2 linked regions of the Prochlorococcus marinus XMU1411 genome follow. Each later gene encodes a partner of the first gene's protein in a complex. Links are inferred from orthologs where the notes say so. Each region holds a gene or a part of one and is shown in the gene's direction. Other genes may lie near its edges.

Region 1 (6,458 bases):
AGAAGACATTCTGGCAGACCAGGAGGAATGAAAATTGAAAAATTTGAGTCTCTTCAAGAAAGAATTCCAGAAAGAATTATTGAGCAAGCCGTTAAGGGTATGCTTCCTCACAATTCTCTAGGAAGACAGCAATTTAAAAAACTAAAAGTTTATAAAGGGGCTGATCATCCTCATGCTGCCCAGAATCCTGTATTATTGAATAGTTAATTTATTAAAATGAATAGTCAAATAAAAAACAAAGCTGTTTATTGGGGGACTGGAAGAAGAAAAACTTCAGTAGCCAGAGTTCGCTTGATTCCAGGGAATGGACAAATTAAAATTAATGGCCGTTCTGGAGATGATTACTTAAACTTTAATCCTCTGCACTTAAATTCAATAAAAGCCCCTTTGCAAACGTTAGGCCTAGAAAATTCTTATGATATTTTTGTTAATGTTTTTGGTGGTGGATTGACAGGTCAAGCAGACGCTATTAAGCAAGGTGCAGCAAGAGCACTTTGTGAATTATCCCCAGACAACAGGAAACCTCTAAAAACTGAAGGCCATCTAAGTAGAGATCCTAGAGCAAAGGAAAGAAGAAAATATGGTCTTAAAAAAGCTAGAAAAGCTCCACAATTTTCCAAACGTTAAAGAAATTTCAATCATGCCAAAATCAGAAATCCACCCAAAATGGTATCCAGATGCAAAAGTTATTTGTAATGGAGAAGTTGTAATGACGACAGGTTCAACGCAGCCTGAACTACATGTTGATGTATGGAGTGGTAATCATCCCTTCTTTACTGGAACTCAGAAAATTCTTGATACTGAAGGTAGAGTTGATAGGTTTATGAAAAAATATGGAATGGGTTCAGCTAATTCAAATACATCTGAAGAGCAAAAAGAAGAAAAAGATTCTAATAAATAGATTTTTCAAAATTAAGCATAATTTCAATTGGAATACTCAACACTAATCGCAAGGTTGAAAACTGCTTTGGAAAGTTTTAAAAGTTTAGAAGTGCAGCTTGCAGATCCTGATGTAGCTAATGATCCTAAAAAATTAGAATCAATAGCTAGAGAAAGATCAAAATTGGAACCTTTGGTGATTGATTTTAATAAGTTGATTGATACTGATAAGGAAATTGAAGATTCAAAAAATCTATTGAAAGAGAATAGAAATGATAAAGAGATGGAATCTTTAATAAATGAAGAGTTAATTAATCTTGAGGAATCCAAGAATAAACTTATTCAAAAAACAACAATCGCTTTATTGCCTAAAGATCCGAGAGATGAGAGAAGTGTAATGTTAGAAATCAGAGCCGGTGCCGGTGGTAACGAAGCTTGTATATGGGCGGGTGATTTAGCGAGAATGTATGAAAGATACGGACAAAAAAATGGATGGTCTGTAAAACCTGTTAGTGCTTCCGAGGCGGATATGGGAGGATTTAAGGAATTAGTTATCTCGGTAAAGGGTGATTCTGTATATAGTCAACTGAAATTTGAGGCTGGTGTACATAGAGTTCAAAGAGTTCCAGCTACTGAATCACAAGGTAGAGTACACACTTCTACAGCAACAGTAGCTGTCATGCCTGAGGCTGATCCTGTTGAGGTTAAGATTGACCCTACTGATTTAGAAGTTGGTACAGCAAGATCAGGAGGTGCGGGTGGACAAAATGTTAATAAAGTAGAGACTGCTATTGACCTTCTCCACAAGCCCACTGGAATAAGAGTATTTTGTACTCAAGAAAGATCGCAATTACAAAATCGCGAACGAGCAATGGAAATTTTAAGAGCTAAATTATATGAAATTCAATTAAAAGAAGCTAATGCAAAAGAGAGATCGCAGAGGCTTTCACAGGTTGGAACAGGCGATAGGAGCGAAAAAATTAGAACTTATAACTTTAAAGATAACAGGACAACTGATCATAGATTAGGTTCTAATTTTTCACTTGAACCAATTCTTGCTGGTCAATTGGATGAAGTTATTGATGCATGCATAGCACAAGAACAAAAGAGAATGATGGAAAATTTTAATAATGAAGTCGATTAAAATTTTATTTATATTGCAACGCCTATTACATATTTACTCCATTCTTTATGTCTGCCAGAATCAATTTGTCTTGTCGCCTCAAAATTAAGATTACTTAGTGGACGGTAAGGTTTACGCTTTAAAGGCATATTTGCTTCTTCTGGAGTCCGATTACCTTTTTGGACGTTACATCTAAGACATGCCGTAGTAACATTTTCCCAGTTATCAGTCCCACCTCTGCTTCTAGGGAGAACATGATCGATTGATAAATCACTACCCCTATAGTTACAGTATTGGCATGCATTATTATCCCTAAGAAGAATATTTTTTCTTGTTAAGGAAACTTCTCTAAAAGGTACTTTTACGTAGTAACGAAGTCTTATAACTGTAGGTAATTTTCTGCCGCAATGTATTGAATAAGATTTATCTTCCTCTAAACTTTCTGCTTTACCTTTTATCATTAAAATAACTGCTCTTTTCCAAGAAGTAATGTTTAAAGGTTCATAAGATGCATTTAAAACTAGAGTCTGGCCCATGCCAAAATACAATTTACATGTCATGCTAACTGTATATTTCAATAAACGCATATAATTGTGCAAAGTTAATGCAAATTCAGCAAACAATTCAGGGATTTAATTTTGACAAAAATTCAACTTTTGAAAAAGATATAGATCCGAAACAAAGAGCATGGATTGAAGTTAGTGGAAAAGCATTGGAATCAAATGTCAGACAGTTAAGATCAAAATTAAGTAAAAGCTGTCAATTTATGGCAGTGGTTAAAGCTGATGGATATGGACATGATGCGAAAGTAGTTGCTGAATATGCTATCAAAGGTGGGGCTTCCCAACTAGGAGTTGCAACTTTAAAAGAAGGTATTAAGCTTCGTTCTTCTGGGATTAAAAAACCAATTCTTATCCTTGGTAATCTTTATACGAAAAGGGATTTAATAATATCTTTTAAAAATGATCTTATGCCAACTATCAGTAGTTTAAGAGAATGTTTAATTTGTAATAATATTGGTAACCACTTTGGTTTGAGATTTCCTTTACATTTAAAAGTTGATACAGGAATGTCAAGATTAGGGTTTGAATATAATAAATTTGTTCAGCAATTTGAAAAAATAAAATCTTTTGAAAATATTTCTATAGAGGGGATTTACAGTCATTTATCATCTGCAGATGATAAAAACTCATCAGAAGCTAAAAGTAGTTCGCAATTGCAAAGAAAGAAGTTTGAGGAATTATTAAACCAAATAAATATTGATAGGAATCACAATATTAAGATTCATTTGGCTAATTCTGCGGGCATGCTTCTAAATAAAGATTTTCATTTTCATATGGTAAGAGTTGGGCTTTCTATGTATGGATATAGTCCTATTTCGACAATTCATAAAAATTTATCGCTTAACCCAGCTTTATTTTTAAAGGTCAAAGTAGCGTTTATAAGAATTATTGATAAAGGGGTAAGTGTAAGTTATGGAGGAAAATTTGTTAGCAGTAGAAAAACTAAGTTAGCTGTATTAAGTATTGGTTATGCCGATGGAGTCCCAAGGAAACTCTCAGGAAAGATAAATGTTATGCACAATAGTAAACTTTATCCGCAAGTTGGTTCTATAACTATGGATCAAATGATGGTAGACATAACAGGTTCAAATGATATTAAAATTGGTAGTACGATGCTATTGTTAGGATCTGACGGAGACAAAACAATTTCTCCCGTTGACTGGGCAAGAGAATCTAACACTATTCCATGGGAAATTATTTGTTCGTTTAAAAATAGATTGCCAAGAGTTCAGGTTGATTAGACATTTCGATTAAATAAAAAATTTTGAATGTTTGCAAAAATATTGATAATGTATAAGAACTGGAGAGGTGGCTGAGTGGTTGAAAGCGGCTCCCTGCTAAGGAGTTACAGGAGGTAACTTTTGTCGAGGGTTCGAATCCCTCCCTCTCCGTCCCAATCTGTTGCCTGAGGATGTGACGAAATAAAAAAATCAGTAATAGCAGAGGGTATTGATAATTCTTTAAGCCTATGGCTGTCTCACAATGCCATAATTTACTAAATCATGTTGTGAGCTATGTTGTGAGGCTAACAATTTTTAGATTTTTATTTTCTCAAGTAATAGTAATCCTTTTGCAGAGAAATGTTGTGAGTAAAAATAAAAATTTATAAATTTGATTGTCTAACGTTGCCTATGGTTGCCTAGCGTTGCCAAATATTTCCAGTCCGATTTCCTCCCTCACCGTATTATTGAAGAGCATCGTATATGATACGCCCTAGTAGCAATTTATAGTGATATGTTTCCATAAATAGAAAGATCAGAGACCTTCTTTTATGTTCACAATCTTCTGAATGCTATTATTGCTTAATTTATAAAATTAATGTCTACAGTAATTTTTACTTCCAGTTCACTTAGACATAAAGCATTTGCAGCGATTATAAACAATAATATAAACTTAGATTTAGTAAAAGTTTTTCATGAAGAAGGTTCGCCTCTGAATGAATTGGTAGAGAAAAGGAAAAATAATGTTGTTGAATTAGGTCATTTAGAAGCAAGATCGCTTGCAGAAAAAGATTTCTTCGAACTATACATAAATATGCAAAACAAAATAAAATCTATCTCAGATATTGTTCCAAAGTTTTGGTTTTCAAGTAAAGATTGTCTTGAGATTCTAAAAGAAATAAATCCAAGGCAAATTTTGGTTTTCGGTACGTCAATAATAAAAGGCGAAATTATTAATACCTTTAAAAGGAAGATTTTGAATCTCCATTTAGGTTTAAGTCCTTATTACAGGGGTGCAGGTACTAATTATTTTCCTTTTGTAAACAATGAGCCTGAATATGCAGGAAGTACTTTTATGTATCTTGATGAAGGCATTGATACTGGAGAAATCATACATCAAACAAGACCAATAATTAATGTTACTGATTCATTTCATCAATTATCAAATAGATTCTTAATTCATTCTTTTAAGACCTATTCAAAAATTGCTGAGAGAAACTTGCAATTTGGTTTAGAAGATCCTGTAAAAAATAATACTAATAAAAATAGTAAAAGGCTAATTTATAAAAAATCTGACTTTTCTAGGGAAAGTGTAATTAAAATGTATAATAATTTTCAAAACGGTATGCTTGATCAATATCTTTTAAATCAAAAAGATAGATGCAATAATGTACCTATCAGGGAACAAGATTGGCTTAAAACTTGAAATTATGAAAGCATTAATGTTCCATTATGTAAGGAAATTTGATTTAAATTTTCCCTATTCAAAACATAAGGAAATTGATGATTTCGCAAAAGAAATAAAAAATTTAATTAGTTTAGGTTATGAATTTAAAAATGTAACTGAGGCAATTAATTCTCTCAAAAAAGATGAAGATTTAAATAAAGTCATTTTGCTTACTTTTGATGATGGATTAAAAGACCATTTAAATGCAGCAAAAATCTTAAAAAATTTAGGTATTACTAAAGGTACATTTTATATACCTACTCAACCCTATTTAAATAATGAAATACTCCATGTTCATAAGGCACATTTAATATTATCTAAAGAAGGTGAAAATTCATTAGATTTGCTTTTTGAAGCATGTAATCATTTAGATATTTCAATAACAGATCATAATAATTATGAGATTGAAAAAGAAAATTATAAAAATGCTTATTCAAGATTTGATGCTAATACAAAAATAAAAGAGTTCAAACGTTTAATTAATTTTTATGGATCAATTGGAGTGAGAGATGTTTTACTTAATGAAATAATAAGAAAATTAGGAATTTTAAAAAAAGCTGAGGATTTATATCTCTCATTTGATGAAATTAAAGAAATATCTGAAATGGGTTTTGAGATAGGAAGTCATGGAGTATCACATACTTTATTATCAAGATTAGATAAAAAAAACCAAAAAGAAGAATTATCTAGTTCAAAGAAATTTCTTGAAGACTTAATCTCAGAAGATATTAATTCATTTTGTTATCCATATGGAGGGAGAAAAAGTTATAACCAAAATACTTTAAGATTATTGAAAGAAGTTAATTACCATAATGCAATTTCAGTAGAACAAAGAAGTATTAATAAGGAGACTATAAAAAATAATCTATTTGAGATTCCTAGATATGATTGTAATCAAATTAGGGAACTATTTTTAAAGAGATAATCCTTTTTTTTAATGCAATATTTTATCTACTCGGCAGAGTGAGACTCTGCTATTGTTGATTTTTGATATTATCAAACTTCCTTTTTGAAAATTATTCTGCGAGAACTATACCGTCCTATATCTTTCAAATTAGGTAGACCAAATTGCAGTAAAAGCAGAGGGTGTTGGATTCAGGGAAGAAAATCCTCCTTCCTTATTTTTTATACTTCCCTTTAGCTCCAACTAGTTCTAATTGCTTTCAAATAGTTTCACTCTAAACTCCTCCTTCTCATTAATTGATAAATATTTTTTGAATTTATAT
Region 2 (2,848 bases), on another replicon or contig:
GCTAAACATCACGATAGTAAGGGTTTTTTAGTCTTTGAGGGATTTTTGTAAATAAATTTATTTTCTTGCAAAAATTGGGCAAATCAATAAGCAGAACTGGAGTTACAAGGAATTTTAAGCTAAAAATTGTTAATATTTTGGTCACAATTCTCAAAGTAAAACGCCAAAATAAGAAAAATAACTAAAAAAAATGGCAACTATCAGATTTATCCGTGAGGATTTAGAGGTTAAATGTAATCCTGGTGAGAATTTAAGAGAATTAGTAATGAAAGAGAATTTACAACTTTATGGATTAAAAGGAATTTTAGGAAATTGTGGCGGAGCAGGGCAATGCAGTACTTGTTTTATTTCAGTTGAAGGAGGAAGCAAAAATTCTTTAAGTCCTCTTACATCAGTTGAAGAAGAAAAACTTAAAAATAGACCAGAAAATTGGCGACTTGCATGCCAAACATTAGTTAAATCCTCTACAGTCATTTTAACAAAACCACAATCTCCACCTTCAAATTTTGAAGAACTTAAAAAAAATAGCGAAAATAAAAAATTACCTCGCTAATTGTTTAAGACTGTTAATTAGTTGATAAAAATTTGTTTATTTTTCCACTTTATTTCAAGTTATATGTCTATAGTCTTAATACCTAATAGAACTGTCAACTAAATGGAAACAACTAATTTCGGATTCGTAGCTAGCCTTTTATTTGTAGGGGTGCCAACAATATTCCTTATTGGTTTATTTATTTCTACTCAAGATGGCGAAAAATCAAGCTTCTACTCAGAATCTGGTAAAGGTAAGCTTGGCCCAAAACGCTAAAGCTTTTATAAATGCTAAGCATTTCTGTAAAAGAAATTTTATTTTGGAAAAAAAAACAACTTTTTAAGGGTGGAGATCATGAATCTCTTGCTCTTTTACTTGATTCTGTAGGCGGTATATCAACCAGTGATCTAAACTCGCTTAGTATAAATCCTGAAGGAAACTTATATTTAAAAAAAAACTTAGAATTTTTAGAAAATATTTGGGAAGATCACTTATACAATTCAACTCCAATTCAATACCTTTGTGGAATAACTTTTTGGAGAGACTTAAAATTAAAAGTTACAGAAAAAGTTCTTATTCCTAGATCAGAAACGGAACTTGTAGTAGATATTGTCGGCAAAATTTTTGGAAAAAAATCTGAAAAATTATTGTTTGCTGAATTAGGGACTGGATCAGGTGCTATAAGTATTGCTTTGGTATTAGCGTATCCTTTGTGGAATGGAATAGCAACAGATATAGATCAAGATGCATTAGAAATAGCCAAAGAAAATTATATAAATTCTACTAAACAATCAAATTTGAAATTTTATTGCGGAAATTGGTGGAATCCTCTTGAAAGCTTTAAAGGAAAATTAGATTTCGCCATTTCGAACCCGCCATATATCCCTAAAGATACTTATGAAAAATTACCCAAAGAGGTTAGAAATTTTGAACCAAAAATTGCTTTATTAGGCGGCGATGATGGTCTAAAACATATTAATGAAATAATTCAAAACGCACCATTATTTTTAAAAGAGAGGGGATGGCTAATTTTAGAGAATCACTTTGATCAAGGTACAAAAGTAAAACAACTACTTTTAAAAAATAAATTTACTTCAATAGAAGTTGTGAATGATCTTTCAGGTATTGGTAGGTTTACCATTGGAAGATATAAATAAATTATTATTGGTTCCCAATCTAGATGAATTTAGTAGATTACAAATCAGCTTCGAAGACTCTAAAAAGTGGTTTACCTATAATTTTTCCAACAGACACCTTACCAGCAATTGGATGCTTGCCAAAATTTTCAAATATTATTTATGAGTTTAAAAAAAGAGATAGAAATAAACCCCTGATTCTTATGGGATCCGAACACAAACAATTAATTGATTTTGTTCACGATTCAGCTAAAGAAGATTATAAAAATATAGCTTCAAAATATTGGCCTGGAGCTTTGACAATGGTTGTCCCTACTTCAGAAAAGCAGAGTTCAATCCTCACAAGCAATGATCTTACTCTTGGGCTGAGGATTCCAAATTCATATATGGCTCAATCTCTCATGAGAGAAACAGGCCCATTGTTAACTTCAAGTGCAAATATTTCAGGTTTTAAAGGATCAATTGCAGTTGAAGGTATTGCTCTAGACTTCCCTTCTTTAAAAATATTAAGCCCTATCCCCTGGGGGAAAAGTAGTGGAAAAGCTAGTACTATTATATTTTGGAAGAAAAGCGGAGATTGGAGTTTGATTAGAAAAGGAGAAGTATTAGTTAGGGAATTGTATTAATGTTTTTATTATTATTTTTTGTTTTATTAATTCAATTTTTTACTTATTGGATATTTGAACCACTTGCATCTTTTTTAGAGTATGTTCTCGCAATAAAATTGTTTCCTATCATTGCTCTGATAGGTTTAATCTTTTTATTTTCAGCAAAGAATATTCAACAGAAATAAATAAGGCAAAATGCCGGCTAACAGATTTGAACTGATGACCTTCGCTTTACAAAAGCGCTGCTCTACCGCTGAGCTAAGCCGGCAATTTCTACATCTTACAATTAGGGAGGGTCAACTATCAGTATTTTTTTAGCTTTTTTTAAATTTATTACTTTTTGACATCATTATTAGCTTTATCAGTTTTATTAGTTTTTTTGAATTTTATTTCTCCTGAAATAGTCCTTTTGATTGGTAAATTTGCAACTAATGCAGTCATTCTATCCTCAGTCTCTAAACTAACTGCTACCTCTTCAAAATCAATTTCCACATATTTAGCAACAACATCAAGAATCTCTTTCCTCATTTTATCTAAAAGATCAGTTGTTAAGGAACTCATATCAACTCTGT

What was found. The genes of interacting proteins can lie anywhere in the genome.
Region 2: the proteins of prfA (region 1) and prmC are in contact, whole or in part, in a crystal structure (PDB 2B3T), measured with the Escherichia coli proteins. The link is inferred for Prochlorococcus marinus XMU1411 from one-to-one orthologs.

What each region holds. Positions count from the first base shown.
Region 1 is NZ_JAAORI010000006.1:3,559-10,016, reverse strand. Bases 1-2,975 are described here. They hold prfA (peptide chain release factor 1), read left to right. Parts: upstream 1-928; coding sequence 929-2,023; downstream 2,024-2,975. Other genes in these bases: alr (alanine racemase), read left to right, coding at 2,607-2,975; HA145_RS08560 (HNH endonuclease), read right to left, coding at 2,032-2,589; rpmE (50S ribosomal protein L31), read left to right, coding at 641-901; rpsI (30S ribosomal protein S9), read left to right, coding at 217-627; rplM (50S ribosomal protein L13), read left to right, coding at 1-207. Also shown: more of alr, read left to right, coding at 2,976-3,806; HA145_RS08545 (formyltransferase family protein), read left to right, coding at 4,384-5,211; HA145_RS08540 (polysaccharide deacetylase family protein), read left to right, coding at 5,216-6,157. UniProt on the Escherichia coli protein: Peptide chain release factor 1 directs the termination of translation in response to the peptide chain termination codons UAG and UAA.
Region 2 is NZ_JAAORI010000003.1:16,576-19,423, forward strand. What follows is about bases 1-2,754. They hold prmC (peptide chain release factor N(5)-glutamine methyltransferase), read left to right. Parts: upstream 1-819; coding sequence 820-1,689; downstream 1,690-2,754. Other genes in these bases: HA145_RS01695 (2Fe-2S iron-sulfur cluster-binding protein), read left to right, coding at 191-553; psbM (photosystem II reaction center protein PsbM), read left to right, coding at 656-808; HA145_RS01710 (L-threonylcarbamoyladenylate synthase), read left to right, coding at 1,713-2,294; minE (cell division topological specificity factor MinE), read right to left, coding at 2,610-2,754. Outside these bases: more of minE, read right to left, coding at 2,755-2,848. UniProt on the Escherichia coli protein: Methylates the class 1 translation termination release factors RF1/PrfA and RF2/PrfB on the glutamine residue of the universally conserved GGQ motif, i.e. on 'Gln-235' in RF1 and on 'Gln-252' in RF2.